DNA from 2 places in the Enterobacter asburiae genome. Region 1 is predicted to be linked to the other one. Evidence: predicted binding sites of a transcription regulator. Region 1 holds the regulator's gene; the other holds the start of a gene.
What was found. Region 1 encodes LexA, which represses DNA repair genes until DNA is damaged. Its sites were predicted from a motif close to TNCTGTATGTACATACAGNA; they were not measured.

Region 1 (5,102 bases):
AGTGGAAGCCTGCCGTCATCAGGACGCGTGTCAGCACGACCACTCTATTCTTGTGAAGAAAAAACCGCGTTAACGGCAAAAGAAAAGGCGGCTCATGGCCGCCCTCAGGGTGTACTTCCTTGTACTTGCGGGTATAGCCCGGTTACCAGCGGTAGTCGTTGCGTTTTTCCCAGTCGCCTACTTCTTTTTCCGCCTGGTCTTTCGCGTAGCCGTAACGTTCCTGAATTTTACCGACAAGCTGATCGCGTTTACCTTCAATGACGGTCATATCGTCATCAGTCAGCTTACCCCACTGTTCTTTCGCTTTACCTTTGAACTGCTTCCAGTTGCCGCCGATTTCGTCTTTATTCATCATCGTGTCCTCTTAGTTAAGCGTCGGGTCGTAACGTCCGTTACGTTCTTTTCTGCTGGACGTGATAATTATTGTAGTTAAGGATTCGGCAGTTGATTTCATATTCGGAATCTTTAACCGTCACGATATATCGTGACGTGAAGGGAACCAGGTATCGTTTTGCCAGTGGCGGTGCCAGATAAAAGCCAGCGATATCCCTCTCAGCGAGAGGAAAACGGCCAGGGCCAGCCACAAACCGTGATTACCCAGCCAGGGAAGCGTCAGCAGCGTCAGGCCAAACCCGGCCGCAGCGACCGCCATGCTGTTGCGCATTTCCGCTCCGCGAGTCGCACCAATAAACATGCCGTCCAGCAGATAACACCAGACGCCGACCACCGGTAAGATGACTTGCCAGATGAGATAGTGACTCGCCAGCTCGCGCAGCGCAGGGATAGACGTAAGCAACGCGACGATTTGCTCACCAAAGCAGGCATAAACCAGGCCGAACGCCAGCGCCACCAGCCCAGACTGGCGGCAGGCTGCCCGCCAGACGTCCCGCAGCTGCCCGCTTTCGCGCGCGCCGTACGCCTGCCCGGAATGCGCTTCTACCGCATAGGCAAAACCGTCCAGCGCGTAGGCGGTAAAGGTCAGTAACGTCATCAATACCGCGTTGACCGCGACGATTTCTGGCCCCAGTCGAGCCCCGAAAACCGTCAGCGCGCCGAAGCAGAGCTGAAGCAGCAGCGAGCGCAGCATGATGTCACGATTGAGCGCCAGCAGCTTACGGATATTGCCGCGCCATGCGGTTTTGAGCAGCGCCAGGGAGATGCCGCGCATCGCCAGCACGCGCCAGACCATCCACAGGCCAATAATAAAAGTTCCGTACTCGGCAATCGCCGTTGCCAGCGCCGCGCCCTGCACGTTCATATGCAGGCCCATTACCAGCCAGACATCCAGCACAATGTTAAGAAGGTTGCCTACCACCAGCAAAATCACTGGCGCACGGGCGTACTGAACGCCCAGGAGCCACCCCAGCAGAACCAGGTTTGCCAGCGAGGCGGGCGCGCTGAGCCAGCGGATTTCAAGGAAACGTCGCGCCTGCGCCAGTACCGCCTCGCTGCCGCCGACAACATGGAGCGCAAGGTCGATCAGGGGCGTACGAAATAAAACGATTAACGCCCCTGCACCGAGCGCAAGGATCAGCGGCTGGACCAGCGCGCGGGCCAGACGCAGCGGATCTTTTGCACCATAAGCCTGGGCCGTGAGCCCGGTGGTGCTCATGCGCAAAAAGAGCAGCAGCATAAACAGGAAGCTGGTTGCCGTCGCGCCAATCGCCACGCCGCCAAGATAAACAGGCGAATCAAGGTGACCAATAACGGCAGTATCGACCAGACCCAGCAAGGGAACGGTAATATTGGAGAAAATCATCGGCAGAGCGAGACGCCACAATGCCTTATCGGATGCCGTCAGCAGTGACATGAAAAATACCGGGAGTCGAGAATGAAGCAGGCTACAGCGGCGCCATAGCCTGTCAGGAAGAGGTTACAGCCATTCGCCGTTGCGAATGACCCCAACCGCCAGTCCTTCGATAGAGAAGTTGTGTTCGCGGAGATCGACCACAATCGGGGAGAACTCGTTGTTTTCAGGCAGTAGCTGAACGGTGTTCCCCTGTTTTTTCAGACGCTTGACGGTAACTTCATCATCAATGCGCGCGACAACCACCTGACCGTTACGCACATCCTGCGTTTTGTGCACCGCAAGCAGATCGCCGTCAAGAATGCCGATGTCTTTCATCGACATACCGCTGACGCGCAGCAGGAAATCAGCGCTCGGTTTGAACATGCCAGGATCGACCTGGTAGTGGCCTTCAATATGCTGCTGTGCCAGTAAAGGCTCACCGGCAGCAACACGGCCTATCAGCGGAATGCCCGTCTCTTCTTCCACCAGCAGGCGGATACCGCGTGACGCGCCTGAAACAATCTCAATCACGCCTTTACGCGCCAGCGCTTTCAGGTGTTCTTCAGCAGCATTCGGAGAACGGAAGCCCAGACGCTGCGCGATTTCCGCACGCGTGGGTGGCATACCCGTCTGGCCGATATGATCCCGGATGAGATCAAACACCTCTTGCTGCCTGGTCGTTAACGCTTTCATTCCGCCCCCTGGGTGTATATACAGTTATGCTGTGAGTATATACAGTCAAAGGCGATTTTGGAACCAAAAACTGCACAAAAAACCAGGGACTTAATTATTCCTCGAGGCTCATCGGAAATGTGACCAAAGCAGCGTGACCCAGGTGATAACGGCAGTGATAATCGCCAGCAATACGGCAGCAGAGCCCATGTCTTTTGCGCGGCCAGAAAGCTCGTGGAAATCTGAACCAATGCGATCAACAACGGCCTCAATAGCGCTATTAAGAATTTCCACTATCATCACCAGAAGTACGGAACCGATAAGAAGTACGCGGGTAATAGCATCAACATCAAGGAAACAGGCGATGATCACCGCGATGATTGCGGCGACGCCCTCCTGGCGAAAGGCAGCTTCGTTGATCCACGCGGCACGGAAACCTTTCCATGAATAGCCGGCGGCTTTGATGATACGCGTTAACCCAGTGGTATTATTGGCCATTAAAAGAACCTTTTATGAAAAAAAGCGTCAGTAACAGGAACTGTAGCGCGTTTCGCTACAGCCTGAAGTATGACGGGTAACAACAGAAATTTTGCGCGCTTTCTGTTATCCTTGCGCCGCAATTGCATTATTAACCAGAGGCTTTACATCGTTTATGTCCGGCTGGCCACGAATTTACTACAAATTACTTAATTTACCATTAAGCATCCTGGTAAAAAGCAAGTCTATCCCAGCAGAACCCGCGCTGGAATTGGGGCTCGATACCTCGCGTCCTATTATGTACGTTTTGCCTTATAACTCGAAGGCAGACTTACTGACGCTTCGCGCCCAGTGTCTGGCGCATGACTTACCTGACCCGCTTGAACCGCTTGAAGTTGACGGTACGCTGCTGCCGCGCTACGTGTTCATTCACGGTGGACCGCGCGTGTTTACCTACTACACGCCAAAAGAAGAGTCCATCAAGCTGTTCCACGACTATCTCGACCTGCACCGCAGCAACCCCGATCTGGATGTACAGATGGTGCCGGTATCGGTGATGTTTGGTCGTCGTCCGGGCCGTGAAAAAGGTGAAGAGAACCCGCCGCTGCGCATGCTTAACGGCATCCAGAAGTTCTTCGCGGTCTCCTGGCTGGGACGCGACAGCTTTGTGCGTTTCTCCCCTTCCGTTTCGCTGCGTCGAATGGCGGACGAGCACGGTACCGACAAGATCATCGCGCAAAAACTGGCGCGCGTGGCGCGTATGCACTTCGCCCGCCAGCGCCTGGCTGCCGTAGGGCCGCGTCTCCCGGCGCGTCAGGATCTGTTCAACAAGCTGTTGGCCTCCAAAGCGATTGCTCGCGCCGTTGAAGACGAAGCGCGCAGCAAAAAAATATCGCATGAGAAAGCCCAGCAGAACGCCATTGCGCTGATGGAAGAGATTGCAGCGAACTTCTCTTACGAGATGATTCGCCTGTCCGATCGTATTCTCGGCTTTACCTGGAACCGTCTCTACCAGGGCATCAACGTTCATAACGCCGAGCGCGTACGCCAGCTGGCGCACGATGGCCATGAGATTGTCTATGTTCCCTGCCACCGCAGCCACATGGACTACCTGCTTCTTTCCTACGTGCTCTATCACCAGGGGCTGGTACCGCCGCACATTGCTGCCGGTATCAACCTGAATTTCTGGCCAGCAGGTCCGATTTTCCGCCGCCTGGGCGCGTTCTTTATCCGTCGCACCTTCAAGGGCAACAAGCTCTACTCCACCGTGTTCCGCGAATATCTGGGCGAGCTGTTCAGCCGTGGCTATTCCGTTGAGTACTTCGTGGAGGGCGGTCGTTCCCGTACCGGACGTCTGCTCGATCCGAAGACCGGCACGCTGTCGATGACCATTCAGGCGATGCTGCGCGGAGGAACCCGTCCAATCACGCTGGTGCCAATCTACATTGGCTATGAGCACGTGATGGAAGTGGGCACATACGCCAAAGAACTGCGCGGTGCGACCAAAGAGAAAGAGAGCCTGCCACAGATGCTGCGCGGCTTGAGCAAGCTACGCAATCTCGGTCAGGGCTACGTGAACTTCGGCGAACCGATGCCGCTGATGACGTATCTGAACCATCACGTTCCCGAGTGGCGTGAGTCCATCGATCCTATCGAAGCGATTCGTCCGGCCTGGCTGACGCCAACGGTCAACGGCATCGCGTCCGAGCTGATGGTGCGCATTAACAACGCCGGTGCGGCTAACGCCATGAACCTGTGCTGTACGGCGCTTCTGGCTTCGCGTCAGCGCTCGCTGACCCGCGAACAGCTCACGGAGCAGCTGGATTGCTATCTGGACATGATGCGCAACGTGCCGTATTCCGTTGATTCAACCGTGCCTTCTGCTACCGCCAGTGAGCTTATCGATCACGCGCTGCAGATGAACAAGTTTGAAGTCGAAAAGGACACGATCGGCGACATCATCATTCTGCCGCGCGAGCAGGCAGTGCTGATGACCTACTACCGCAACAACATCACCCATATGCTGATGCTGCCGTCGCTCATGGCGGCTATCATCACCCAGCACCGCAGTATTTCGCGTCAGGAGCTATTGCGTCACGTTGAGACGCTCTATCCGATGCTGAAAGCGGAACTGTTCCTGCGCTGGAGCAAGGATGAGCTGGCG
Region 2 (5,102 bases), 1.2 Mb from region 1:
CGAGGAGGATGCGCCAGAGATGTAAAAGATGTGTATAGGGTATTGTGCGGCCTGATGCCCTCACCCCAGCCCTCTCCCACGGGGAGAGGGAGAAATGCAAATTAGCGGCCGCCGCGGATCAGGCCGCCCATACCGCGCCGTTCCATAAACGCCGCGACCTGATGACGAACCTCTGCTGCCAGCTGCGCGTCAAGGCTGCGTTCAGCCAGCTCGCGGGCATCATTGATGTCAATATGCCGCAGCAGGTACTTCACGCGAGCGACAGCGCGACCGTTCATCGACAGATGGCGGTATCCCAGACCAATCAGGATCGCAACGCACATTGAATCCCCGGCCATTTCACCGCACAGGCGTAAATCAATGCCGTACTGTTCCGCTTCACGGGCAATCATCGCTAACGCGCGAATGATCGCCGGATGCAGGCTGTCGTAGATACTGGCGACACGCGTATTGTTACGGTCGACGGCCAGAATATATTGCGTCAGGTCGTTCGTGCCGACAGAGATAAAATCAACACGGTTTGCCAGCTGCGGCAGCATAAAGACCATAGACGGCACTTCAAGCATCACACCGATCCGTGGTTTCGGGATCGCATAGCCGATCATCTCTTCCACTTCACGGCCTGCACGTTCGATCAGTCGCCGGGACTCGTCGATCTCATCAATGCTGGTGACCATCGGGAGTAAGATGCTGAGATTGCCCGTCGCCGCGTTGGCGCGCAGCATTGCACGCACCTGGATCAGGAAGATCTCCGGCTGATCGAGCGTAATGCGGATCCCACGCCAGCCCAGGCACGGGTTTTCTTCGCTGATCGGCATATAGGGCAGCTGTTTATCCGCGCCGACATCGAGGGTTCTCAGGGTGACAGGTTTGTCGTTAAACATCTGCAACATCCCCTGATACTGCGCCACCTGCTCCTCTTCGGAGGGGAAACCGCTCTGCAGCATGAACGGGATTTCAGTACGGTATAGACCAATACCGTCGATGCGGCTGCCAAGCTTTTCTTCATGCTCAGGGCTTAAACCGGCGTTGAGCATGACTTTGATCCGCTCTCCGCTCTTAAGCTGTGCGGGCAGGTTAACGTCATCCTCCGCCAGCTTGCTTAATTCATTCTCTTCGCTGATAAGGCGCTGGTATTCCTGGAGCAGAACCGGCTCAGGATCGACCAGCAGCTCACCGCGATAGCCGTCAACCACCAGCGTACGGCGGTGCAGTACCGACGGCTGGATATCCGCTCCCATAACGGTTGGGATACCCAGCGCGCGCACCATAATGGCGGCGTGTGAGTTGGCGGCACCATCGCGCACCACCACACCGGCCAGCCTGTCCTGAGGCAGTTCAGCCAGCGTCGTTGCCGAGAGCTCATCGGCGACCAGAACAAACCGTTTTGGCCAGGCATTCGGCCCCTGAATGGTGTCATCGAGATGAAACAGCAGACGCTGTCCCAGAGCGCGGAGATCGCCAGCCCGTTCTTTCAGGTAACCGTCGGTCAGTGCCGCAAATTGGTCGGCAAATTTTTCGATGACCTTCTTAACCGCCCACTCTGCGACCGAGCCTTTATCCACCTCCGCAAACAGCTCACGACGCAGACGCGCGTCGGAGAGCAAGTGCGAATAGAGGTCGAAGATGGCCGCCGTCTCTTTCTGTGCGCCTGCGGCAAAGCGCTTGCTGTAACGACGAAATTCGTTCGCCGCCTCTTCCAGCGCGGCGGTAAGACGCTCGCGCTCAAGCGCTTCATCAAGCGTTGAGGCTTCGTAAACCTGCTCCATCAGCGGCAGCGTGGCGTCCATCCAGCCTTCCGCAATCGCTACGCCTGGCGATGCCGGAAGAGCGCGAATGCGCGTATGGCGATATTGACCAAAGAGCGCGGCAAGCTGGGACTGGGAGAGGATCGCCGCCATCTGCGTGGCCAGCGTGACGAGGAAAGACTCTTCGCTTTCATCGTACTGACGTAGCTCGCGCTGCTGGACAACCAGCACGCCGAGCAGCTGGCGACGCTGGATAATCGGCACGCCAAGGAAAGCGCGGAAGCGCTCTTCTTTTACGGAAGGGATGTATTTAAAGCTGGGGTGTTTTTGCGCATCAGCAAGGTTGATGGGTTCAGCCAGCCGCCCAACCAGACCCACGATACCTTCATCAAATGCGAGCGTGACGGTGCGTCCACGTGGTTTTTTTAAACCACGGGTCGCCATCAGGTAATAGCAGCGCCGATCGTGGTCGGCCAGATACACCGAACAGACCTCGGTCTCCATCGCAAGACAGATGTCAGTGACCAGAATATTCAGCGCCTCGTTCAGACGCGGAGCACTGGCCACCTTCTCGACTATTTCTCGCAAGCGGGTGAGCATGATTTGCGTAGCTTAACCTCTTTTACGTCGCCAGGCAGGTGCGCTCTGCGGCTTAGGCGGGATCTCCTGAAGCTGCATTACCACACTTGCAAACTCTTTCATCACCCTACGGTAAACATCGCGTTTAAATGACACGACCTGACGAACAGGATACCAATAGCTCACCCAGCGCCAGCCATCGAACTCCGGCGTACTGCTGGTTTGCATATTGATGTCTGAATCGTTGCCCACCAACTGCAACAGAAACCACTTCTGTTTCTGGCCGATACAAACCGGCTTTGTGTCCCAACGCACCAAACGTTTCGGTAACTTGTAACGCAACCAGTTGCGGGTCGAAGCCAGGATGCGAACATCTTTTCGGCTTAAACCGACCTCTTCAAAAAGCTCCCGGTACATCGCTTGTTCTGGGGACTCTCCCGGATTGATCCCGCCTTGCGGGAACTGCCAGGAGTGCTGACCATATCGCCGGGCCCACATTACCTGGCCCTGACGATTACAAATTACTATTCCTACGTTCGGGCGGTAGCCATCGTCATCAATCACCGGACTACCCCAAACTAAACCTTATATATGAATGATTGTTTCACACTACAGGGAGGCGGTAAACCACTCTCTTACAGGGATGCAACCTAATAACATTTGAATAACTCACAAATAAGTGCTGAGTTATAAACAGATGAGAGGCAGTGAAGGGAATTTTATTCACCTTTTCTGTGGATATAGTTGTGAAGAAGTGTCTGATTACCGATGAACAACCTCAAACCCTGCCTTACCAACGCTTTCGCGTCATTTAAATAATCCAATATTTTTCATAAAGTTAAATGTATTTTTATGCACAAAAAACAGAATAGCGTGACGATCATCACATCAGGGATCGTCGTGCTGATGAAAGATCGAACAGCGTCGGTTTTATCCACAGATTGTGCCAATAAGTTAGTCACAATTTGTTTGAAAATTCGATTTTCATCGCACGTCAAGGCTGTAAATTGAAACAGTAGTCAGGGTTATGCCCAGTTATCCCATTTTTCTGTGGATAACATGGTGTAAGATCCTGTTCATTGTCAGTGACCAGATTTGAACAACCGGTTTTCTGAGTCTGGTGAAACGATTTCAAAAGAATAAAAAAACCTATAAATCATATACATGGAATATTGGTACAGAAATAGTTAAACTCTATCCACAGGGGACAATTTCTTCGTTTATTTTTTAATCAAAAGGTTACCTTCATGCATCCGCTTACACCCTTGCTCTCGCCGCCGTCCAGCGAGGGCCAGTTGCTACAGCAGGCACAGCGTCTGGCAGGCTTTTCGCTTGGCGAGCTGGCGGCAATGGCAGGGCTTCAGATCCCGAAGGATCTGAAAAGGGATAAAGGCTGGATCGGCATGCTGCTTGAGCTGTGGCTGGGCGCCAGCGCAGGGAGCAAACCCGAGCAGGATTTTGCAGCGCTTGGCGTGGAGTTAAAAACCATCCCCATAGACAGCCAGGGCAAGCCCCTTGAGACCACCTTCGTCTGCGTAGCGCCATTAACCGGCAACACCGGCGTGACGTGGGAAACCAGCCACGTGCGCCACAAGCTGAAGCGCGTGTTGTGGGTGCCGGTCGAAGGTGAGCGTCAGATCCCCCTGGCTGAGCGTCGCATTGGCGCGCCGCTGCTCTGGAGCCCGAACGACGATGAGGAGCAACAGCTGCGGCTGGACTGGGAGGAGCTGATGGACATGATTGTGCTTGGGCAGGTAGAGCGCATCACCGCCCGACACGGAGAAGTATTACAGCTGCGCCCGAAAGCGGCCAACAGCAAAGCGCTTACCGAGGCAATCGGCGCGCGGGGCGAGCCGATACTGACGCTGCCGCGCGGCTTTTATCTCAAAAAGAATTTCACCGGCGCGCTCCTGGCACGTCATTTCCTGTTAAAAACATAGTTTTTTACTTATTTTGCGAGCTCTCAAACATAATCGACTGCTTTTTAAGATTTTACCGCTTCCTCAAGTCGCCATATCGGGTTAATACTAGATTATGATTTGATACGCGCCAGATGAGGACGATAACGATGAAAAAATGGGCAGTGTTAGTTTCAGCAGTCGGTTTAGCGTTTGCCGTATCGGGCTGTAGCAGCGATTACGTTATGGCGACAAAAGACGGTCGAATGATCCTGACCGACGGCAAACCCGAAGTCGACGATGATACCGGTCTGGTCAGCTACCGCGACCAGGAAGGCAATAAAATGCAGATCAATCGCGACGAAGTATCGCAAATTATCGAGCGATAAACAGAGAGAGGTCAGTCGCTTGCTGGCCTTTTTGATTTTTTTCTTCCCCTTTTGCTTCCCCTCTGCCATGTTTATATTCCTTTGTCGGGCACGCCCTGACGCGGTCTATAAGTCTACTGAGGAAGCCGGCTATGCATTATCACCGTATCCCCCACAGCGCTCTGGAAATAAGCCAACTGGGGTTGGGCACGATGACATTTGGTGAACAAAACAGCGAAGCCGATGCCCATGCACAACTCGATTACGCCGTCAGCCAGGGGATTAACCTGATTGATGTCGCGGAGATGTACCCTGTCCCGCCACGTCCGGAAACGCAGGGACTTACCGAAACCTACGTCGGTAACTGGCTGGCAAAACACGGCAACCGTGAAAAGCTGGTGATTGCCTCCAAAGTCAGTGGTCCCGCGCGCAACAACGATACCGGGATCCGCCCGAATCAGATCCTCGATCGTAAGAATATCCGCGCCGCACTGGACGCCAGCCTGAAG

Region 2: a site for LexA is predicted at 3,326-3,345, ahead of mutH (DNA mismatch repair endonuclease MutH). Genes of this name have one in related genera too.

What each region holds. Positions count from the first base shown of each region.
Region 1 covers NZ_CP011863.1:3,240,505-3,245,606, forward strand. The annotation lists gene zur (zinc uptake transcriptional repressor Zur) at 1-73, shown strand, start outside; gene ACJ69_RS15680 (CsbD family protein) at 143-352, opposite strand; gene dinF (MATE family efflux transporter DinF) at 473-1,810, opposite strand; gene lexA (transcriptional repressor LexA) at 1,874-2,482, opposite strand; gene ACJ69_RS15695 (diacylglycerol kinase) at 2,591-2,959, opposite strand; gene plsB (glycerol-3-phosphate 1-O-acyltransferase PlsB) at 3,114-5,102, shown strand, end outside.
Region 2 covers NZ_CP011863.1:4,428,695-4,433,796, reverse strand. The annotation lists gene ptsP (phosphoenolpyruvate--protein phosphotransferase) at 102-2,348, opposite strand; gene rppH (RNA pyrophosphohydrolase) at 2,361-2,891, opposite strand; gene mutH (DNA mismatch repair endonuclease MutH) at 3,575-4,267, shown strand; gene ACJ69_RS21595 (YgdI/YgdR family lipoprotein) at 4,396-4,614, shown strand; gene ACJ69_RS21590 (NADP(H)-dependent aldo-keto reductase) at 4,746-5,102, shown strand, end outside.